DNA from 2 places in the Caballeronia sp. LZ033 genome. Region 2 is predicted to be linked to the other one. Evidence: riboswitches for the same ligand, from Rfam matches in the RefSeq annotation. Region 2 holds a riboswitch; the other holds the start of a gene.
The links. A riboswitch is a leader RNA that binds a small molecule or an ion and turns the genes downstream of it on or off. The one in region 2 is predicted to bind cobalamin.
Positions count from the first base shown of each region.

Region 1 (11,654 bases), on a different contig from region 2:
GGACAACCGCGTGCAGTACCGCGAAGTCACGCTCGGTCAGACGCATGAAGGCTTGCGCGTCATCAGCAAGGGCTTGCAGCCGGGCGAGCGCATCGTCGTGAACGGCTTGCAGCGCGTGCGTCCGAACGATGTGATCAAGGCCAACAACGTCGCGATGAACAACGACAGCGATGCTCCGGTCGTGAAGACGGCATCCGCGCAGTAATGCGCGTCATCCGCAACAGACAGAACTCGTCATGAATATTTCCAAATTTTTCATCGACCGCCCGATCTTTGCGGGCGTGCTCTCGGTGATCGTGTTGCTGGCGGGCGTGATCGCCATGTTCAAGCTGCCGATCTCCGAGTATCCGGAAGTCGTGCCGCCTTCGGTCGTCGTGCATGCGCAGTATCCCGGCGCGAACCCGAAGGTGATCGCCGAGACCGTGGCTTCGCCGCTGGAAGAGCAGATCAACGGCGTCGAGGACATGCTGTACATGCAGTCGCAGGCGAACAGCGACGGCAACCTCACGACCACGGTCACGTTCAAGCTCGGCACCGATCCCGACAAGAACACGCAGCTGGTGCAGAACCGCGTGAACCAGGCGCTGCCGCGTCTGCCGCAGGACGTGCAGCGGCTCGGCGTGACGACCATCAAGTCCTCGCCGACGCTCACGATGGTGGTCCATCTGAACTCGCCCAACGGCCGTTACGACATGACGTATCTGCGCAACTACGCGCTGATCAACGTGAAGGACCGGCTGGAGCGCATCGCGGGCGTGGGTGAAGTGCAGCTGTGGGGCTCGGGCGATTACTCGATGCGCGTGTGGCTCGATCCGCAGAAGGTCGCGCAGCGCGGTCTCACGGCCACTGACGTCGCGAACGCGATTCGCGAGCAGAACGTGCAGGTCGCGGCCGGCGTGATCGGCGGCTCGCCCACGCTGCCGAACGTGCCGCTGCAACTGAACGTGAATGCGCGCGGCCGCTTGCAGAACGAAGCCGAGTTCCGCGATATCGTGCTGAAGACTTCGCCGGACGGCGCCGTCACGCATCTCGGCGATGTCGCGCGTGTCGAGTTGGCAGCATCGGAATACGGTCTGCGCTCGTTGCTCGACAACAAGTCGGCGGTGGCCATCGCGATCAACCAGCAACCGGGCGCGAACTCGCTGCAGATCTCCGACGAAGTCCGCAAGACCATGAAGGAACTCCAGGCCGACATGCCCGCAGGCCTCGAATACCAGATCGTCTATGACCCGACGCAGTTCGTGCGTTCCAGCATCGAAGCGGTGATCCATACGCTCGCTGAAGCCATCGCGCTGGTCGTGCTCGTGGTGATCGTGTTCCTGCAAACCTGGCGCGCATCGATCATTCCGCTGCTCGCGGTGCCGGTGTCGATCGTCGGGACCTTCTCGCTGCTGCTTGCGTTTGGCTTCTCGATCAACGCGTTGTCGCTGTTCGGGATGGTGCTGGCAATCGGTATCGTCGTCGACGATGCGATCGTGGTGGTCGAAAACGTCGAGCGGAACATCGAGGCGGGTCTGTCAGCACGAGAGGCCACCTATCAGGCGATGCGCGAGGTCAGCGGACCCATCATCGCGATTGCGCTGACGCTGGTGGCCGTGTTCGTGCCGCTCGCATTCATGTCCGGTCTCACGGGGCAGTTCTACAAGCAGTTCGCGATGACCATCGCCATCTCGACGGTGATCTCCGCGTTCAATTCGCTGACGCTCTCGCCTGCGCTCGCCGCGCTGCTGCTGAAGGGCCACGATGAACCGAAGGACTGGCTCACGCGCGCCATGGATCGCGTGTTCGGCGGCTTCTTCCGGGGCTTCAACAAGGTCTTCCATCGCGGTTCGGAAGCGTATGGCAAGGGTGTGAAGGGTGTGATCGGCCGCAAGTCGATCATGATGGTGGTGTATGCCGTGCTGCTCGCGGGCGCGGTGCTGATGGGCAAGGTCGTGCCGGGCGGTTTCGTGCCCGCGCAGGACAAGGAGTACCTCATCAGCTTCGCGCAACTGCCGAACGGCGCTTCGCTCGACCGCACTGAAGGCGTGATCCGCCAGATGTCGGCTATCGCGCTGAAGCAGCCGGGCGTGGAAAGCGCGGTGGAGTTCCCGGGTCTGTCGGTGAACGGCTTCACCAATTCGTCCAGCGCGGGCATCGTGTTCGTCACGCTGAAGCCTTTCAAGGACCGCGTGCATGACAAGGCGCTGTCGGCCAATGCCATCGCGGGTGCGCTGAACCAGAAGTACGCCGGCATCAAGGATTCGTTCATCGCCGTGTTCCCGCCGCCGCCGGTGCTGGGGCTGGGCACGCTGGGCGGCTTCAAGATGCAGCTGGAGGATCGCGGCGCGCTCGGCTATGCAGCGCTCGCCGATGCCACCCAGGCATTCATCAAGCGCGCTTCGCAGACGCCCGAACTCGGACCGACGTTCTCGAGCTATCAGATCAACGTGCCGCAACTGAATGTCGATCTGGACCGCGTGAAGGCGAAGCAGCTCGGCGTCTCGGTGACGGATGTGTTCGACACGATGCAGGTCTATCTCGGCTCGCTGTACGTGAACGACTTCAACCGCTTCGGCCGCGTGTATCAGGTGCGCGTGCAGGCGGATGCACCGTTCCGTGCGCATCCGGAAGATATCGGCTTGCTCAAGACGCGCAATGCGAATGGCGACATGGTGCCCTTGTCGTCGCTGGTGAAGGTGTCGCCGACCTACGGGCCGGAAATGGTCGTGCGCTACAACGGCTACACGGCGGCGGACATCAACGGCGGCCCGGCTCCGGGTTATTCGTCGGGACAGGCGCAGGCGGCGGCGGAACGCATTGCGGCGGAAGTGCTGCCGCGCGGGATCAAGTTCGAATGGACCGATCTCACGTATCAGCAGATCCTCGCGGGCAACGCAGCGCTGTGGGTGTTCCCGATCAGCGTGCTGCTGGTGTTCCTGGTGCTGGCCGCGCTGTATGAAAGCCTGACGCTGCCGCTCGCGGTGATCCTGATCGTGCCGATGAGCATTCTGTCCGCGCTGCTCGGCGTATGGCTCACGGATGGCGACAACAACATCTTCACGCAGATCGGCTTGATGGTGCTGGTGGGGCTGTCGGCGAAGAACGCGATCCTGATCGTGGAGTTCGCACGCGAACTGGAGATGCAGGGACGCTCCATCGTGCAGGCCGCGATCGAAGCGAGCCGGCTGCGTCTGCGCCCGATCCTGATGACGTCCATTGCGTTCATCATGGGTGTGGTGCCGCTCGTGCTGTCGTCGGGCGCGGGTTCTGAGATGCGTCACGCAATGGGTGTCGCGGTGTTCTTCGGCATGCTCGGCGTCACGTTGTTCGGTCTGATGCTGACGCCCGTGTTCTACGTGATCCTGCGCAAGCTGTCGCGCACCGAACACGTGACGGACAAGCATGGCTCGCATCCGCAGATGCGCGGTATCGGTGCTTCGCCTGAAGCGCAATGAGGTCGATGATGAACAAGTTGCATATGAAACGATGGTTGGGTGTGCCGGGCCTGATGGCGGCGCTGCTGGTGGTTGCGGGCTGCTCGCTCGCGCCCACTTACGAAAAGCCGGATGTCGGCGCGCCGTCCGCCTACAAGGAAACGCCGCAAAAGACGCTGGACGCATCGGAGGCGGGCACCTGGAAGACCGCGCAGCCCTCGGAAGAGATGCTGCGTGGCGAATGGTGGACGATCTTCGGCGACGCTTCGCTCAACGATCTGGAAAAGCAGGCGCAGGACGCGAACCAGAACCTGAAGGCGGCGGCCGCGCGCGTGAAGGAAGCGCGCGCGATCAACCAGACGGCGCGCGCGGGGCTGTTCCCGACGCTCGACGCGGGCTTCGGCCCGACGCGCGAGAAGTTCTCGCCGGCATCGCAGTTCCTGCCGGCGAATGCCAATGTGCCCGCGCAGACCTTGTGGCGTGCGCAGGCGAGCGCGTCGTATGAAGTGGATCTGTTCGGCCGCGTGTCGAACTCGGTGCAGGCGGCCAACGCGGACACCGCGCAGAGCGAGGCGCTGTTCCGCTCGGTCCAGCTGGCGCTGCAAGCGGACGTCGCGCAGAACTACTTCAACCTGCGCGAGCTGGACGCTGAAACCGACGTCTTCACGCGCACCGTGCAGTTGCGCGAACAGGCGCTGAAGCTGGTGCAACGACGCTTCACCGAAGGCGACATCAGCGAGCTGGACGTTGCTCGCGCGAAGTCGGAGCTGGCGACTGCCCGGTCCGACGCGATGACCGTGCAGCGTCTGCGCGCGGCCTCCGAGCACAGCCTTGCGGTGCTGCTCGGCAAGACGCCCGCGGAGTTCTCGATGGCCGCGAATCCGCTCAAGCCGGTCACGATTCGTGTCCCGCCAGGGCTGCCTTCGGCGCTGCTCGAACGCCGTCCCGACATCGCCGCAGCGGAACGCGCGATGGCCGCAGCCAATGCGCGCATCGGCGTGGCGAAGGCGGCTTTCTTCCCGTCGCTGACGCTGACGGGCTCGGGCGGCTTCGAGTCGGCGACGCTCGGCGATCTCTTCAACTGGTCGAGCCGCACGTTCCTGCTCGGGCCGTTCGCGGGCACGGCGCTGAACCTGCCGATCTTCGATGGCGGCCGCCGCAAGGGCAATCTCGCGAATGCGCGGGCAGTGTATGAAGAGGATGTCGCGAGCTATCGGCAGCAGGTGCTCGTGGCCTTCCGCGAAGTGGAGGACAACCTGTCCGATCTGCGCATTCTCGAAGACCAGACCGCGACGCAGGACGATGCGGTAAAGTACTCGGTACGCGCCGCGCAGCTGTCGCGCACCCAGTACACGGAAGGCGCGGTGAACTATCTCGATGTCATCGACGCCGAACGCACGGTGCTGCAAACGCAGCGGTCATCGGTGCAGTTGCAGGGCTTGCAGGCGGTATCGACGGTGAATCTGATACGCGCACTGGGCGGCGGCTGGGGCGATGCGAAGCCCACGCCGGTGCCTGACGCGAGTCTCGCGCAGAAGTAACGCAGAAGTAACGTGAACATGGCCCTGCCTCGCGCAGGGCCATTTGCATGAGGGCCGACGGCTCATGCGCATTCACGGCTGATTGTTCGCTTCACGGAACATATGTCTTCACCTGCGGAGCGTTTATCCGCGAGGCTCCAGTCCATAAAATACGAACATGGGATAAGGAGCCGAAGATGAAAGACTTGATAGCAAAACAACTGTATCAGCCGGCGGTGGTGCTGCCACTGCTGCTGTTGATGCGCCTGATGGTCACGCTCGACTTCAACCTCGCGCAGGTCATGTTCGTCGTGATGCTCAAGGGTTCGCAACAGGCGTATCAGTTCGCGCTGCGCCATGCATTCACGCGCCGGCGCGATGTCGAAAGAGTGAAGCACGTTCCTTGCAGCAACTGCTGCTGAACCGGTTCGCGCTTCGACAAACACACTCGATCAATAACTTGCTTCAATAAACCTCAGGAACGTACAGCTCATCCGGCACGGGTTGCCGGAGATAGTCAGGATTGAACACGCGGTCGGGTAGCTCGATCGGCGAATGCTCCACATCGTGATACGGCACCTGGTTCAGCAGATGGTGGATGCAGTTCAGACGCGCACGCTTCTTGTCCACTGCATGCACAACCCACCACGGCGCCTCCGGAATGTGCGTGCGCGCCAGCATGACTTCCTTCGCCGCCGTGTACGCTTCCCAGCGGCGACGGCTTTCAAGGTCCATCGGGCTCAGCTTCCACTGCTTGAGCGGATCCTCGATACGCGCCTGGAAGCGCACTTCCTGTTCGTCATCGGTGATCGAGAACCAGTACTTGACGATCTGGATGCCGCTGCGCACCAGCATCTTCTCGAACTCGGGCACCGAGCGGAAGAATTCCTCATACTCCTCATCGGTACAGAAGTTCATCACGCGCTCGACGCCCGCGCGGTTGTACCAGCTGCGGTCGAACAGCACGATCTCGCCGGCTGCCGGCAAGTGCGACACATAGCGCTGGAAGTACCACTGCGTGCGCTCGCGATTGTTCGGCGCGGGCAGGGCGGCGACGCGGCAGACCCGCGGATTGAGACGCTGCGTGATGCGCTTGATCGCGCCGCCCTTGCCGGCCGCATCGCGTCCTTCGAACAGCACGACCAGACGATGACCCGTATGCACGACCCAGTCCTGCAGCTTCACGAGCTCGCCTTGCAGACGGAACAGTTCGCGGAAATAGGTCTTGCGCAGCGCGCGCTCTTCATCCGAGAAGGTCGATTCACCGTCCAGAAAGCGGTCATCGATTTCCATCTCGAACTCTTCGTCGTAACTGTCGATGAGGTCCGCGTGGAAACGGCGCTGCTTGTCCGTCGTGTCGATGCTCATGGTGGGCTCCGTGATTGTGTGCTGGGCTGTCGTGGTGCATTGCGCCAGGCGGCGCGAGACGAAGACGCGAGTCCGCCGAGTATGACCGTCGCCAGTGGCAGGCATGTGACAACGGCGCTCCCGCCTGACTCGTCGAACAGGGAAATCATTGTGACAGGCGCGCGCCGCGCCGGTTAAGTGGCTTTATGACGCGGTCGCGCCGTCGTTGTGCGCGCCGTTAGAATAATTCCGCGCTTCAATGGCATGCCGATGGCATGTCCACTTTCTTCCAGCCAGACGAGAACACGATGACCCCAACGCCACGCGCCCTCCAGAGTTTCGACGACGTGCAGACCGCCCGTCTCGTGCCGTACAACCGTCTCGTGGACACGCTCGCCGCGACCATGCTCGACTACGCGGCGGGGCGCATCGTGAGTCCGGAGCGCATGGTCGTGCCGATCGAAGGCGGCGTGATGCTGTCGATGCCCGCGAGCGCCGCCGATCTCGCGATGCACAAGCTCGTCAACGTGTGCGCGGGCAACGGCGCGCTCGGCCTGCCGACGATTCACGGTCAGGTTACCGCCTACGATGCCGCCACCGGCGTGCCGCAATTCATGCTGGACGGCCCCACGGTGACCGGGCGGCGCACGGCTGCGGTTTCGATGCTGGCGATCCGCGCGCTGCACGGCGCCGCGCCGCGCGAGGTGCTGGTAATCGGCACGGGCAGGCAGTCGGCGTTTCACGTCGAGGCACTGGCGGCCGTGTATCCGGAGGCACGCATTCTCGTGCAGGGTTCGCGGGCTGGGCGTGCGCGCGCGTTCTGCGACGCGCATGCGGCGCCCGGCCGCCACCTCGCGCCGCTCGAGGCGGCGGAGATCCCCGCATCGGTCGATGTAGTGATCGCCGCGACCACCAGCAAGACGCCGGTGTACACGGCGCCTCCGCGCGCCGGACGGCTGGTGATCGGCGTGGGCGCCTTCACCGCCGATGCCGCCGAGATCGCTGCTGAGATCGTGCATGGCAGCGCGCTTTACGTGGACGATCTGGCCGGCGCCCGCCACGAAGCCGGCGATTTCATCCTGGCAGGCGTCGAGTGGGGCGCGGTGCGGGCGCTTGCCGAGGCGCTGGCGGCTCCGGTTTCGGCGGACGCCGCCCCCCGGCCCGTCATGTTCAAGTCGGTTGGCTGCGCGGCCTGGGACCTGGCGGCATGCCGCGTCGCGCGGGTGATTTTGTCGGAGGAAAGCCCGGGCGGGGGCTGATTGAAGCTGCTTGGAACGGTCCTTGCTGTCAGTTGGCTTGATGACGAGGCGCGCAACGGCGTGTCCCTGCAATTCAGCCAGCGAACACACTCATGAAGAGTCGATACGACAGCAAGTGGCACCCCTGGATCCCCGCCCACGAGGACGGCCATGAAAGCGGCGGCGCGGCAAGCGCAAGCCGCCCGCCGCGCCCCACGCCCAATGCCGCACCGCCCGCGGCCTACTTCATCTCGGTACTGGAACTGGCGACCGGCGAAAAGCTCGGCAACGACGAGCGTCTGCGCGCCGTGGCCATGCTCGAATCGCAGTTCGGCGCGGGCCGCCCGCGCACGCTGAAGGAGGCGGTGCGCATCTGCGCCGCGGCCATCGATTCGTCGACACTCCAGCGTATGGCGCGCGGCGCGAAGGCCTGACAGGAAGTTCTGACAAGCGCCTGTCGGCGAAGCGCGTTTTTTCATACGTGTGTAAAACGCGCGTGCTCCGGGCGCGAACGGACGGCTGAATGGACCGGTCGTTCGCCGGACCTCACTTGACCGTCTGGATCACTTCGAAGCCTTCGAACTCCGGATGTCCGAGGTAAAGCTGGCGCGTTTCCCCGCCCGCATTGCGGTGCGCGGCGCGGAACGCGTCGGAACGCGTCCAGTCGTCGAAGGACTCTCGGTTTGCCCAGATTGTGTGGCTCGAATAGAGCACATGGTCGTCCTTCGTGGGTCCCTTCAGCAGATGAAACTCCACGAAGCCCGGCACGTCCTTGAGATGGGTGTCGCGGCTGGTCCAGAGGCGTTCGAAATCGGCTTCGGCGCCGGGCACGATCTTGAAGCGGTTCATGGCGATATACATGTCGATGCAGTTCCTTTGCGGCAAGCGCGGTCAGACAACAAAAAATATTAGTCGCGTCCAAGTTCGACGATGGCTTTGAACCCGCCGAAAAACATCCGTTGCGCATCGAAGGGCGGCTCGCCGGTTTCCATCATGGCCTTGAGGCGCGGGTCTTCCATCACCTTCGCATTGACGCGGTCGCGTTCCTCGCGCGACGCATAGACGATATACGAGAACACCACGGTCTCGCCTTCCTTCATCTGCACGCTCTGCGGGAAGGAGGTGAGCTTGCCGGGCTTCACGTCATCAGCGACAGCTTCCACGAACTGCAGCGCGCCGTGCTCCATCCAGATCTTGCCGGCCGCTTCGGCCATGGCCCGGTAGGCTTCGATCTTGTCGGACGGCACGGGTACGACGAATCCATCCACGTAATGCGCCATGTGTATCTCCTGAGCGGTTTGATAGCGGGCTCGCGCAATCGCTGCGCTGCATGCTTGGAGCGTCCTGCACGCGCTGAAGTTCAGGCCGGCGGGGGCAGGCTCACCGTCCAGTCCTGTGCGCTTCGACTGCGGGTCAGGACGGTGATGGAGCACGGCGCGAAGTTCATCGCATAGACGGAGGTCAGCGGCTTGCGCTGCGCATGCGCGACGGCCACCTTTACGACGATGCCATGCGTCACCACGATGCAGCGCTCGCCGCGCATCTCGCGTTCGATCCGGTCGAGACCTTCGACCACGCGCACAGCCAGCATCCCGATGCTTTCGCCACCGTGCGGACGCGCCCGCGGATCGGTTAGCCATGCGCTGAGTTGCGCGGCTTCGCCATCGGCGAGTTCGCGGATGGAACGTCCGCGCCAACTGCCGTAGTCGATGTCGTCGAAGGCGGCATCGATGTCGACATCAGGCGCGATGCACGCCGCCATCTCGCGCGCCGCGCGGGCTGGGCTGGAGATCACGCGCGCGGTGTCATCGGCGGGCAAGGGCGCGTGCGGGGTGTCATCGGCGGGTTCGTCGCCGACAGGAAAGCGGCCGGTTTTCATCGCGCGCGTGGCGGGGTGGCAGAGGAGAACGAGTTCCAAGGCAATCGGCGGTTCTGAGGTTATCGTTTTACTTTGCGGGCAATCGTCATAGAATGGCAAGCCTGCAGTGCGAGGAAGCCGGTGCAAACCCGGCACGGTCGCGCCACTGTAAGCGGTCCGTCAGCGCCATGAGACGCGCCGCGAGTCAGACCCCGCTGCATGCTCTTCGTCAATCGGGACGCGCCTATCCCTGGAGAAACACCATGAATGCTTCCAACGCGCCGGGCTTTGCCGCACCGGTTTCCTCTTCCTTCGACGCACCCGTGCCGCTGCCGGTGCGCGAAGTCCTGCCCTGGGCCGTGTTCATCGGCCTGATCCTGCTGATCGCGATTTATTTCGTCGGCGCCGAACAAGGCGCGACGTCGATCTTCTCGGGCATGTACATCCACGAATTCGTTCACGACGGCCGGCATCTGCTCGGCTTTCCCTGCCACTGAGGGCGCAGCATGATTCGCACCCTGCTGATACGCGGCATGCTCGCGGGACTGGTCGCGGGCCTCATCGGCTTCGGCTTCGCGCGTGGCTTCGGCGAACCTTCGGTGGCGCAGGCCATCGCCTTCGAAGAGCAGCATGAGCATGCGGAGGCCGCGCCTGCACACGAGCACGAGCACGGTCATGCAGCCGCCAATGCCTCCGCGAACGCGGACCAGAGCCACGATCACGGCGATGAGGAACTCGTCTCACGCGGCACCCAGGCGGGCCTCGGTTTGTTGACGGGCGTCGTCGTGTTCGGCACCGCGCTGGGCGGGATCTTCTCGCTCGTCTTCGCGTTTGCGTATGGCCGGCTCGGCGCGTTGCACGCGCGGGGCACGTCGGCGCTGCTGGCCTTGTTCGGCTTCGTGAGCGTGGCCATCGTGCCGTTCCTCAAGTACCCGCCCAATCCGCCTGCCGTGGGCAATGCCGCGACGATCGGACCGCGCACCGCGCTGTTCTTCACCATGGTGGCGATTTCGATTGCGGCCATGGTGTGGGCCGTACGCTGGCAGCGGCGTCTGACGGCACGGCAAGGCGCATGGAACGCGACGCTCGTCGCCGCGCTCGCTTACGTGGTCGTGATCGTGATTGCGCAGGTCGCGCTGCCGCACGTCGATGAAGTGCCCGAAGGCTTCTCGGCGTCCTTGCTGTGGAACTTCCGCGTGACCGCCATCGGTATTCAAGCGCTGATCTGGACGACGCTCGGGCTTTTGTTCGGTGCGCTGGCCGCGCGTGAACTCGAACGGCCGCCAGTGCGGAGAATGGCTGCGGCCTGAATCGTCAAATCGCCTGTACTGACATGACGAAGCCCGCGTTCCGTGAGGAGCGCGGGCTTTTTTGCTTAACGACGTTGTGCCGCGCGGCGGGCCAGCAGTTCATCGAAGAGCGCGCGCTTCGCGTCATCATCGAGCGAACGGAAGGTCTTGATCTCCTGGCGGCTTCTGAAACAGCCGAGGCACAGGCCGGTATCGGCGTCGAGCTTGCAGACGTTCGTACAGGGCGAGCCGACCGGTTCCTGCGTCATGGCGCGCTCGATGGTGAAGGCCAGGTCCAGCGGTGCTTGAGTGTCTTGCGTCATGAGAGCGAGGCGCCGCGAAACAGCGCGGCAGTTGCGGCCGGGTTCGACGGCCAGTAAGCGTGCATGTAGGTGGCCGTCACCGGTCCATGCCGATAGAGGGCTTCACCCTCGGCGCCCGTGGTCGCGTGTGCGGCCTTGAGCACGGGTTGCAGCGGGGTGTCGAGCGTCGAGTAGTGGAACGTGTGGCCCGTCATCGCGCCGTGCGCGGTGTCGATGCGCTGCATCGCGAGGCGCGACAGCTTGCGCTGCATGAAGGCCGCGCCGGGCAGGATGCCGAGCATTGCGTGCTGCGCGCCGTCGAGGACCGTGAGCGACTCGACGAGATACAGCATGCCGCCGCATTCCGCGACGACCGGCTTCGCTTGTTCGACATGCGCTTCGATCGATGCACGCGTGCGCCGGTTGCCGGCCAGCGTGGCCGCGTGCAGTTCCGGATAGCCGCCGGGAAGGTAGAGCGCATCGGCAGCGGCGGGCACGGGTTCGTCGGCGAGCGGAGAGAAGCGCTCGATGCGCGCGCCCATCGCGGTCAGCAGATCCAGATTCGCCGGATAGATGAACGAGAACGCGGCGTCGTGCGCGACGGCGATCCGCACGCCTTCGAGAAGGCGCGGCGGCTCGGGCAGGGTCGCGTCGTCGAACTGCACGGGCGGCGGCAGGTCGCAC
Region 1 covers NZ_JARUXQ010000004.1:876,714-888,367, reverse strand. Annotated here, with positions in the region: gene QCE62_RS31300 (efflux RND transporter periplasmic adaptor subunit) at 1-205, shown strand, start outside; gene QCE62_RS31295 (efflux RND transporter permease subunit) at 237-3,437, shown strand; gene QCE62_RS31290 (efflux transporter outer membrane subunit) at 3,434-4,957, shown strand; gene QCE62_RS31285 (hypothetical protein) at 5,134-5,358, shown strand; gene ppk2 (polyphosphate kinase 2) at 5,402-6,304, opposite strand; gene lhpI (bifunctional Delta(1)-pyrroline-2-carboxylate/Delta(1)-piperideine-2-carboxylate reductase) at 6,592-7,542, shown strand; gene QCE62_RS31270 (hypothetical protein) at 7,635-7,955, shown strand; gene QCE62_RS31265 (antibiotic biosynthesis monooxygenase) at 8,068-8,382, opposite strand; gene QCE62_RS31260 (DUF1428 domain-containing protein) at 8,430-8,801, opposite strand; gene QCE62_RS31255 (histidine phosphatase family protein) at 8,882-9,439, opposite strand; cobalamin riboswitch at 9,488-9,614, shown strand; gene QCE62_RS31250 (CbtB-domain containing protein) at 9,643-9,876, shown strand; gene QCE62_RS31245 (CbtA family protein) at 9,886-10,689, shown strand; gene QCE62_RS31240 (DUF1289 domain-containing protein) at 10,755-10,991, opposite strand; gene QCE62_RS31235 (cobyrinate a,c-diamide synthase) at 10,988-11,654, opposite strand, start outside.
Region 1: another riboswitch for cobalamin. It lies ahead of QCE62_RS31250 (CbtB-domain containing protein); the one in region 2 lies ahead of QCE62_RS03390 (TonB-dependent receptor domain-containing protein).

Region 2 (11,654 bases):
CATCCTCGGCGGCGCGCGCTCCGGCAAGAGCGCGCACGCCGAACGCCTCGCCGACGGCAGCGGACTGCCGGTCACCTATATCGCGACCGCGCGCATCGGCGACGCCGAGTTCGAGCAACGCGTGCAATTGCATCGCGAACGCCGGCCGGCGCACTGGCCGCTGGTCGAAGCGCCGTTCGATCTGGCGCGCGCGCTGCGCAAGGCGGATCGCGCGGATGGCTGCGTGCTGATCGATTGCCTCACGTTGTGGCTCGCCAACCTGCTGTTCTCGTCCGACAACGACGGCGACGACATCGCCGTATTACCCGAGCGCGCCCAGGCCGCCCTCGCCGACTTCGACGCCGCATTGGCCGAGGTGCGCGGCAAGGTTATCGTCGTCAGCAACGAGATCGGGCTGGGCATCGTGCCGCTCGGCTCAGTCACGCGTCTCTATGTGGACGAGCTGGGGCGGCTGAACCAGCGCGTCGCCGCCGCCAGCACACGCGCCGTGCTGATGGCCGCGGGCCTGCCGCTCGTGCTCAAGGGCTGACGGAGGAATCGCTACGATGTTGCTGCTCTCCGTCTACGCCATGGCCTTGCTGGCGGTGCTTGGCGTGATCGTCGACCGGTTGTTCGGCGAACCGCGTGCGCGGCATCCGCTGGTCGGCTTCGGCCAGCTCGCGACGAAGCTCGAAGCGCGCATGAACACCGGTTTCCGCGCCCGGCCCGCGGGCATGCTCGCGTGGTTCGCGCTGGTGGCGCCGCCGGTTGCCGTCGCGTGGCTGCTGGTCAGCGTGCTGCCGTTCGCCTACGCGAGTCTCGTGCACGTGCTGCTGCTCTGGTTCGCGCTCGGCGCAAAGAGTCTGCGCCAGCACATCGCGCCGATTGCACGCGCGCTGAGTTTCGGCGACCTCGACCGCGCCCGCGCGCTGACGGCGCGCATCGTGTCGCGCGATACCTCGCAGGCCGATGAAAACGCCCTCTCGCGCGCGGCGGTCGAATCGGCGCTGGAAAACGGCAACGATGCGATCTTCGGCGCGCTGTTCTGGTTCGCGGTCGCGGGCGGACCGGGCGCGCTGATGTTCCGGCTCGCCAATACGCTCGACGCGATGTGGGGCTATCGCACGCCGCGCTTCCTGCGCTTCGGCTGGGCGGCCGCACGCTTCGACGACGTGCTCAACTTCATTCCCGCGCGCCTGACGGCCGCGAGCTATGCGCTCGCCGGCGACACGCACATGGCCTGGCACTGCTGGCGCACCCAGGCGCGTTCCTGGGACAGCCCGAACGCCGGCCCGGTGATGGCCGCGGGCGCGGGCAGCCTGAACGTGCTGATCGGCGGCGCGGCGGTGTATCACGGCAAGCTGGAGGCGCGGCCGACGCTCGGCGCGGGGCACAGCGCGAATCCGAAGCATGTGGTCGCGGCATTGCGGCTGGTCGAGCGGGCGACCTTGATGTGGCTCGCGGTGCTGCTGGTGCTCGCCGTCGCGAGCGTGACGACGGGCGGCTGACATGACTCACACCACGCAACCTGAAGACGCCGACGCCCCGGTGCGCCACGGCGGCAACCTGTGCGAAGCCGCGCGCCGCTATGACATTCCGTTCGAAGACTGGCTCGATCTCTCGACCGGCATCAATCCTCACGGCTATCCGGTGCCGCCGGTGCCGCCCGATGCCTGGCGCCGTCTGCCCGAAGACGACGACGGTCTCGCCGACATCGCAGCGCTCTACTACGGCGCTCCGCGCGCGTTGCCGGTCGCGGGTTCACAGGCCGCGATCCGCGCGCTGCCGGCGCTGTTGCGGCCGGGCGTCGTGGGCGTCGCGCCGCTGACCTACGGCGAGTACGCGCCCGCATTCCGCCGCGGCGGCCATACGGTCGTGACGCTCGACATTCATACGCAGGCTTTGCCGGATGCGCTCGATCACGTCATCGTCGCGAATCCGAACAACCCGACCGCCGAACTCCTCCCGCGCGACACGCTGCGGCGCTGGCATGAACGGCTGGCTTCGCGCGGCGGCACGCTGATCGTCGATGAAGCGTTCGCCGATGTCGATCCCTCTGCCTCGCTGGCAAGTGACACCGTACGCGAAGGTCTGGTCGTGCTGCGCTCGGTGGGCAAGTTCTTCGGGCTTGCGGGCATCCGCGCGGGCTTCGTGCTGTCCTCGCCTGCCGTCGCCGAGCCATTGCGCGCGATGCTCGGCGCCTGGACCGTGAGCGGCCCGGCGCGGCATGCGGTCGAAGCCGCGTTCGCCGACCGCGCCTGGCAACGCGACACTCGCGCCCGCCTGCATCGCGACGGCGCGCGTCTCGCCGCCTTGCTCGCGGATCACGGACTCGACGCGCGCGGCACGCCGCTGTTCGCATGGATGCCCGTACCGGACGCGGCGGCGCTCCAGCACGAACTCGCGCGACGCGGCATCTGGACGCGTCTCTTCGACCTGCCCGGCATGAAGCCGAGCCTGCGCGTCGGCCTGCCGGGCGCCGAGGGCGACTGGGTGCGTCTGGCGCGCGCGCTGGCGGAGATTCGCGGATGATCGCGCGTGCGCTGCTTGCAAGCGTGCTGATGGCGGTCTGCGTGAATCTGCACGCCGCCATCACCGTCACCGACGACAGCGGCGCCGCCGTCACGCTCGCGCAGCCGGCGCGGCGCGTCGTCAGCCTCGCGCCGCACGTCACCGAACTGCTGTTCGCGGCGGGCGGCGGCGCGCGCGTGGTCGGCGCGGTGAGCTACAGCGACTACCCGAAGGAAGCGCAGGCCATTCCCCGCGTCGGCGACAACAAGGCACTCGATCTGGAACGCATCGTCGCGCTGCATCCGGACCTCATCGTGGTCTGGCGGCATGGCAATGCGGCGCGTCAGCTGGAGCGGCTGAAAGCGCTCGGCGTGCCGATCTATTTCAACGAGCCGAAGCATCTCGCCGATATCGCGACGAGCCTGACCAAGCTCGGCGCGCTGCTCGGCACGCAGGCCACCGCGCGCGCCGCCGCCGATGCCTTCACGAACGACATCGCGCAACTGCGTGAGCGCTATGCCCGGCGACCGCCCGTGAGCGTGTTCTATCAAGTCTGGGACGAGCCGCTGATGACGCTCAATCGCGACAATGTGTTCGATGAAGTGATCACGCTGTGCGGCGGCGTGAACGTGTTCGCGGCCGAGCCGCTGCGCGTGCCGACGGTCTCGGCGGAAGCGGTGCTCGCGGCGAATCCCGAAGCCATCGTCACCGCGACGGCCGGCGCGACGCCGCCGGACCGGCCCTTGCCGGCGTTCGATCGCTGGCGGCGCTGGACCGCGCTGACCGCTGTGGCGCGCGGCAATCTGTTCGGCATCGACGGCGATCTCATCAACCGGCCGACACCCCGCCTCGCGCTGGGCGCGGCGCAACTGTGCCGCGATCTCGACGACGCCCGCGCACGCCGGACCCGCTAGTCACGCGTTCCAGCGCACCAGCAGCCACTGTCCGCGCACGCGCCTGAACCATGCGATGCCGTTGAAATCGAGCGGCCATAGCAGCGCGTGCTCATTCGCGATGCCCAGCATGTGCGCCGCCAGCAGCCGCATCACGCCCGCATGCGCGACGACGTGCACCGTCTGCTCGCCGGCGCAGGTGTCGTCGAACCACGCGATCACGCGGCGCGCGAACTGCACCAGATTCTCGCCGCCATGTGGACGCGCATGCTCGATGTCGGCCGCCCAGGCATCGATGAGCGCGCGCTCGATGCCGTCCCACGCACGCCCTTCCCACGCGCCGAAGTTCATCTCGGCGAGGCGCGGATCGAGATGGACCGGGCCATCCGGCAAAAGCGCACGGGCGAGCGATGCGCAGCGAAGCAACGGACTGGCATGCCAGCCCGCGACGCAGCCAGGCACCTTCAGCGCCTGCATGCGCGCCGCCAACTCGAGCGCCGACTCAGCGACGTCGCGCAGCAAGGGCACATCCGTCTGCCCGTAGCAGACGCCTGCTTCAATGGCCACTTCCGGATGGCGGATCAGAACGAGATCCATGCGAGCCCGACGAGATAGATCGTGATTTCGAACACTTGCTGCGCGAAGCCGAGGCAGTCGCCCGTATAGCCGCCGATGCGCCGCACGAAGTACCGGCCGATCAGCCAGCGCAGCACGCACAGCACGGCAATCGTCACGCCCGCCAGCTTCCAGTCCAGCGCGAACAGCCAGGGCACGCCGAACAGCAGCGCCCAGCCGAACGATGCCCGACTCATGCGCTGCGCGACCGGCCGGGCCTTGCCTTCGGCGCGCACGTAGTCGAGGGTGACGAGATAACTGATCGCAAAGGCGCGGCTCGCGGCGTGCGCGCCGATCATCGTCCATGCGACGCGATACGGCGGCAACGCGGCCAATGCCTGCCACTTGAGCGCCAGCGCGATCACGAGCGCGATCGCCCCAAAAGCGCCGATGCGCGAATCGTGCATGATGCGCAGCGCATCGTCCTTCGTATACGCGCCGCCGAAGGCATCGACGCAATCGGCCAAGCCGTCTTCGTGGAATGCGCCGGTCAGCACGAGCGTTGCGGCCATCGACAGGAGCACGGCGACGCCCGCCGGAAACACCCGCCATGCGGCCAGCCAGACCAGCGCCGCAACGGCGCCTACCAGCACGCCCACCAGCGGAAAATAGCGCGCCGCCGCGTTCAGATAGTCGCGCTCGAAACCGACCCAGCGCGGCACCGGCACGCGCGTGAAGTAGCCGAGCGCGGTGAAGAAGTAGCGCAGTTCGTCGAGCGGGCGCGGCATCTCAGCCGGCCTGATCCGACACGCCCGCCGACTCGAAGCTCGCCATTTCATCGAGGAAGGCGACGGCCGCGCGCAACACCGGCAGCGCGAGCGCCGCGCCGGTGCCTTCGCCCAGACGCAGGTCGAGTTGCAGCAGCGGCGCAGCCCCGAGATGCGCGAGCATGCGCCGATGACCGGTCTCGTCCGATGCATGCGCGAACACGCAGTAGTCGAGCACCGACGGCGCGAGCGTCGCGGCGACCAGCAGCGCCGACGTCGCGATGAAGCCATCGACGAGGATCGTCATGCCCGCACGCGCGGCTTCGAGACACGCGCCGGTCATCATCGCGATCTCGAAGCCGCCGAAGGTCGCGAGGGTATCGACGGCATCGCCGGTATCGGCATGCAGCGCCAGCGCGCGGCCCAGCACCTCGCGCTTGTGCGCGAGACCGCGATCGTCGAGACCCGTGCCGCGGCCGACACAGTCGTCGATCGGCACGCCGCACAGGCGGCTCATCAGGCACGCCGACGACGACGTGTTCGCGATCCCCATCTCCCCGAAGCCGATCACGTTCGTGCCCAACGCCGCATGCCGGCGCACGCACGCCGCGCCGCGCGCGATGGCGTCCAGCGCGGTCGCGCGGGACATCGCGGGCTCGCGCGCGAAGTTGCGCGTGCCGGGGCCGAGCGACTCGCGTTCATAGCCCACGTCCGGACCTGCCTGCGCAGCCGGAATCGGCGTCGCGACGCCCGCATCGACGATCTCCAGCGTCATGCCCACCGAGCGCGACAGCGCATTGATCGCCGCGCCGCCCGCCAGAAAATTCGCGACCATCTGCGTGGTCACTTCCTGCGGATACGAACTCACTCGCTCAGCGGCGATACCGTGATCGGCGGCAAACACGATCATCGCCGGACGCACGATGCGCGGCTTCGTCGTGCGCTGGATCAGTCCTGTTTGCAGCGCGAGCGCTTCGAGCCGCCCGAGGCTGCCGCGCGGCTTGGTCTTCATGTCGATGACGCGGCGCAGTTCGGCTTCGAGCGAACGGTCGAGTGCGGGCGGGAGCGGGATGTCGTTGAGCGTGGACATCGATGTTCCTTCAGAAACGTGGGATGGAAGGCACGAGCGCCTCGTGATCGCCGTCGCGCAGCAGCGCCAACGGATAGCCGAACGCCGCGCTGGCGCGTTCCGGCGTGAGCACCTCGGCGACCGGGCCCGCACAGGCGTGGCCGCGGCCATCGAGCAGCAAGGCATGCGTCGCGAAGCGGCGCGCGAGATTCAGGTCATGGCACGAGAACACGACGGTGCGGGCGGGGCCCGCTGGATGAGCAGTCGCACTCGCCGCCGCGCGTAACGCATGCAGGCACGCGATCTGATGATGCAGGTCCAGATGCGCCAGGGGTTCGTCCAGCAGCAGCAGCGGCGCGTTCTGGCACAGCACGGCCGCGAGCGCGACCCGCTGCCGTTCGCCGCCCGACAGCGTGAGCACGTCGCGCGTCGCGAACGGCGCGAGGCCGAGCGCGTCGAGCGCCGCGTGCGCGGCGGCGCGATCGTCGGCGCTTTCCCAGCCCCAGCCGGTCAGATACGGAAAGCGGTTGAGCAGCACGGTGTCCAGCACACTGGCGCTGAAGGCGTCGTGGGTCGCCTGCGGCATCAGCGCGCGCACGCGTGCAAGCTCCGCGGCACGCCACGACGCAAGCGCGCGGCCATCGAGCGACACGCGGCCCGCCACCGGTGCGCTCAACCCGGCCAGCACGTGGATGAGCGTCGTCTTGCCCGCGCCGTTCGGGCCCGCGATGCACCACATCTCGCCGGGCACGAAGGTCTGCGTCAGGCCGTCGATCAATGTGCGCTCGCCGGCCCGCAGCGCGATGGCGTCGAGATGCAGGTTCATCGCGGTCTCCGCAGCAGCATCCAGAGGAACATCGGCACGCCGGCCAGCGCCGTCACCACGCCCACCGGCAACTGCGCGGGCGCGATCACGGTGCGCGCGGCGAGGTCGGCGGCCATCACCGCGAGACCGCCCGCCAGCGCGGCGGCGGGCATCAGCATGCGTTGATCGTTGCCGAACGCGAGCCGCAGCAGATGCGGCACGACCAGTCCGACAAAGCCGAGCGTACCCGCCGTGGTCACCGCCGCCGCAGCCGCCAGCGATGCGACCAGGTAGACACGCAGACGCAGCCGCGCCACCGGCACGCCGAGCGCCTGCGCGGCGCTGTCGCCGCGCAGCAGCACGTTCAGCTGCGGCGCTACGGGGAGAATCAGCAACAGCGCGAACACCAGCGCCAGCAGTGCGGGCCACGGCGTGGCGGCGCCGTCGAGATCGCCGGTCAGCCAGAAGATCATGCCGCGCAGGCGGTTTTCGGGCGCGACGCTCAGCATCAGCGTGATGAGCGCACCCCAGCCCGATGCAATCACGACGCCCGTCAGCAAGAGCCGCGGCGATGCGTCCTGCGTGCCGCGCCACAGATCACGGCGCGCCAGTCCAAGCACGAGGACGATCGATGCGAACGCGCCGGCGCAGGCGGCGAGATCGACGCCCCACCACGGCAGCGAGACCAGCATTGCCGCCAGCGCGAAGCTGGCCGCGCCGCCCGAGACGCCGAGCACGTAGGGTTCCGCCAGCGGGTTGCGCAGCAGCACCTGCAACAGCGCCCCGGCCAGCGCGAGCAGCGCGCCCGACGCAAAGCCCGCGAGGGCGCGCGGCAGGCGCAGCGTGAGCACGATGTCGTCGGCGATATCGGGCACGGCGGCGCGCGCATTGAAAAGCGCATGAGGCAGCGCATGAACCAGCGCCGCGAACGCGCGCGACGGCGGCAGCGCGACGCTGCCCAGCGCGAGCGAGGCGATCAGCACCGCGCACGCCGCGGCGGCGAGACAGACCCAGATCGCGGCGGCGCGCGCGCCGTTCATGCCGCGCAACCGCTCAGGCGCGCGGCTCACGACGGATGCCAGCCCAGCGTGAGATAAACGCCGCGTCGCGGCGTGTTGTAGGCATACGCAAGCTCATAGTCCTTGTCGAAGAGATTGTCGACGCGCGCCGTGACGGTCCACGACTTCGAGATGTCATAGCGCGCCGACAGGTTCACGATGCCGTAGCCCGCCAGCGTCGAATCGTAATCGCTGCGCTGGCCGCTCACGAGCCACTCGCCGCCTACGCGCCAGCGCCCGATCGTGCGATGCGCGCTCAGCGTCGCGAAATGCCGCGCGCGTCGCGTCAGGTCCTGGTGATTCGTTTCATCGACGGGATTCTGGAACGTGACGCCCGCGCGCACATCCGTTCTGCCGACATGCCCCGCCCACGATCCCTCGATGCCCTGCACCTTCGCCCGCCCGACATTCTGCGCGGTGTAGTAGAAGCCGCCGTCGGACACGTAGTCGATCAGGTTCGAGTAGCGCGTCTGGAACAGCGTGACGCGCAATACCCCGAGTCCGCTCGACGCATACTGCAACGCCGCTTCGACCGAATGGCTGCGCTCCGGTTGAATCGACGGATTGCCGCTGAACGGATAGTAGAGATCGTCGAAGCTCGGCGCGCGGAACGAGGCCGCATAGCTCGCGCTCGCCTTCCAGTGCGCGTCGATGTTGTACGCGTAGCCGAGATAGTAGCTGTTCGCGCCGCCGAAATCGGAATACTGGTCGTGACGCAGGTTCGCCTGGAATTCGCTCGCGCCCAGATGGCCGACATAGCCCGCGAACACCGAGTTCACGTGGCGGTCGGGGGCGCTGAACTGATCGGAATCGAGCGTCTGGTCGAGGTGCTCGTAGCCGAAGAGGAACGTGTGCGCGTCGCTGATGCGGATGTCGTTCTGCCACGTGTACTGGCGGTTCTCGGAATTGAAGCGGCTCGTATAGACGCCGTTCTGCTCGATGTTCGCGCGGTCCTGGCCCTGCGCGATCGTGAAGTGCGTGGTCCAGTTGCCGGTGAGTTTGCCGTTGGCGAACACCGACGCCGAACGCACGCGGTTGTGCGATTCGTTGAGATCGGTCGGCTGGCCGTAGGCATCGTCGAAGCTGTTGATGCCGTTCGACTGCAGGAAGCGCACGCCCGCATCCCATTGCTCGTTGAACCTGTGGCGCAAGGTCGCAGCGACGCTCTCGTTCAAATAGCCGTTCGCGTTGGGATTCGCGCCGGGCGCGAGGTTCGGATCGATCGACGAAAAGCCGTCGGTCTTTTCGCGCGACACGTTCAGGCTGAAGGTGGTGCGCCCGTCCTGGTCCAGCGCGCCGTTCACGCCGGCGGACTGGCGCTGCGTGTGATAGCTGCCGAGCTCGGTTTCGAAGCTGAAGCGCGGCGGATGCGGCTCGCCCTCCTTCGTGAAGATCTGCACGACCCCGCCGATCGCGCTGGAACCATACAGCGCCGAGACATTGCCATTCACCACCTCGACGCGGCCGATCTGGTCGAGCATCACTTGCGACAGTTGCGCCGCGCCGAGCGATGCCGATTCGACCCGGACGCCGTCGATCAGCACGAGCGACTGCGACGACGATGCACCGCGAATGAAGAGTCCCGAGTTCGCGCCCGGTCCGCCGTTGCGCGTGACCTGCATGCCGGGCGCGAGCGCGATGAGGCCGAGTGCGTCGTCGGCGTTGCTGTCTGCAATGTCCTGTGCATCGAACAACGAGGTCTGCGGAATGGAATCGGCGAGCGGCTGCGCTGCACGCGTGGCAGTAATAACGACAGGCGCAAGCGTTTGCGAAGCGTCATCCGTGGCGGTGGTCGTCGCGGCTTGCGCGACGCCGGCGAGCGGCAGGAGAAAAGTGGCAGCGGCGAGGCCGCGACTGGAGAGGCCGTCCCGGACGGAGGCCCATGGCGATTGCATGACGAGTGTTCCCGTGGAGGATGAGCGCGGCCCCGCTCCCCGCGAGGTTCGATGCGCGACGAACGCGCCATGCCGTTTGGGATCATGCAGTGATCGTGCGATGACCGGCGGCAGGCGCGTGGCACTCTGGCCGGTATCCGGGCTGGCGACGCATCGTCCCGCCTTCCCGCGCATCATGCGCAGTGGCGTCGACACGTTTCTTGCAGAGGCCGACGAGCGGCCCGGCGTATGGATGGATCCATGCGCCCGCACTGCAAAAACGCGTATGAGACGACTTGCAACTTGCGTTGCGGTCGCTTACCGTTGCGGGGGCAGCACAGGTTGGCTCCGTCCTGTCCGGCCGCCGTTCACTTGTTCGGCTGCTTCGAGGACTTCGCTCCCTGTTTCCCGTTTGACTGCATGCGCGAGAGCCGCGCATGCGAGCACCAGAAGTGCGGCAAGTGTAGGAGCGCGGGTGGGGACCGTCAAGAAACGGCGAACCCTGGCGCGAAGGACAGCAGGCGGCGCGTGAAGATGCAAAGAACAAACGAACTCAGCGAGCGAGAATCAGCCTGACTGCATGCACGAACAAATCAACGCTCGTGTTTTCTGCACACGAATGCATTGCGAGATGCGCGAGAACCCGGGGTTTGCGCGCAAGATCGCGTGCTGTTACGTCTCGAAACGAGACAATTATCGGTAGCTCCGTTGAACCGCGCTAAAATGCGAGGTCTTTAGAGGACGCAGCACATGCTCAACGAACTCGAATCACTGTCAGGAAACATCGGCCGGCTGATCCAGATCAGCGAGCGCCACAATCAGGCGCGTGCCGCGCTGCAAGAACAACTCGAGCAACTGCGCACCGAGTACGCCAATCTCCAGGCCGACCTCGCGCAAGTCCGCGAAGAACGCGACACGCTGCAGTCCGAACGCGATTCCCTCTCCGCCAAGATCGACGACGCGCAGGTCCGCCTCAACGCGATCCTCGAAAAGCTGCCGCGCGCAAAGTCCGCGCAGCACGGCGAAGCCGACAATCAACTCGATCTCCTCGAAGCCGATTCGCCGGAAGCGCATGAACATGCCCATGCGTCCGAAGCGGAATTGCACGGCGAGCATCATCAAGGAGAGAAGGCATGACGACCACGCAAATCGAAGTCTCCATTCTCGGGCAGCCCTATCGCCTTGCCTGCTCGCCTGAGACGGAAGGTGCGTTGCGCGAAGCCGTCGCACGCGTCGATGCCGAGATGAACAAGGTGCGCAACGCGAGCAACGTGCGCGGCACGGATCGCATCGCGGTGATGGCGGCGTTGTCGCTGGCGTCGGAATTGCTCAAGCTGCAGGACAGCGTGCGTCACGGCGAAGCCTTCCCCGCCGAGGAAATCCGTCGCACGATGCACTCGATGAACGAGCAGCTCGGCGCCGTCATTGCACAATACGAAGTGCAATAAAGCGCGTCGATGCGGTTGATCAAGCCGTGTTTGTGAAGGCTTGGCAAAGGCACAATCAGCGCGCCACGTCGATCGAAAAAAGAAACCGCACCGGGGCTGCAGAAGGCAAACGATTGGTGTAGAGTGACGTTTCCCTGCCTGGTACGCCAAGGTCATATATTCCTTGAACCAATGCTACATTGGCACGGTTGCGGAACCTTGCAACATGGGCGCGCGCGTCGCTAGTCCGATGTACCCGAAGTGTTGCTTACCGCGACCAATCTTGAACCCAGGTTCAGGATGCCGGCCTAGCGGCTATGGCGGGGACCTCATCTCAAACGGCATCGGTTTTCCCGATGCCGTTTTCATTTGCAGCAGTGCTTCTGCATTCCTCATTCCATCGTCGATCACGCATAACGAACAACCATGCGCTACTGGCTGATGAAGTCCGAACCGGACGAAGCGAGCATCGATCACCTGGCGCACGCGCCGAAGAAAACCCTGCCGTGGACGGGCGTGCGCAACTATCAGGCGCGCAACTTCATGCGCGACCAGATGCAAGTCGGCGACGGCGTGCTGTTCTATCATTCGAGCTGTCCGGAGCCGGGCATCGCGGGTATCGCGAAGGTCTGCTCTACTGCCTATCCGGACCCCACGCAGTTCGATTCCAACAGCCACTACTACGATCCGAAGTCCACGCAGGAAACGCCGCGCTG
Region 2 covers NZ_JARUXQ010000001.1:712,293-723,946, reverse strand. Annotated here, with positions in the region: gene cobU (bifunctional adenosylcobinamide kinase/adenosylcobinamide-phosphate guanylyltransferase) at 1-529, shown strand, start outside; gene cbiB (adenosylcobinamide-phosphate synthase CbiB) at 546-1,487, shown strand; gene cobD (threonine-phosphate decarboxylase CobD) at 1,489-2,511, shown strand; gene QCE62_RS03420 (cobalamin-binding protein) at 2,508-3,404, shown strand; gene QCE62_RS03415 (histidine phosphatase family protein) at 3,405-3,980, opposite strand; gene QCE62_RS03410 (adenosylcobinamide-GDP ribazoletransferase) at 3,965-4,726, opposite strand; gene cobT (nicotinate-nucleotide--dimethylbenzimidazole phosphoribosyltransferase) at 4,728-5,795, opposite strand; gene QCE62_RS03400 (ABC transporter ATP-binding protein) at 5,806-6,600, opposite strand; gene QCE62_RS03395 (iron ABC transporter permease) at 6,597-7,619, opposite strand; gene QCE62_RS03390 (TonB-dependent receptor domain-containing protein) at 7,646-9,532, opposite strand; cobalamin riboswitch at 9,643-9,977, opposite strand; gene QCE62_RS03385 (ATPase) at 10,262-10,648, shown strand; gene QCE62_RS03380 (cell division protein ZapA) at 10,645-10,959, shown strand; RNA gene ssrS (6S RNA) at 11,088-11,269, shown strand; gene QCE62_RS03370 (EVE domain-containing protein) at 11,365-11,654, shown strand, end outside.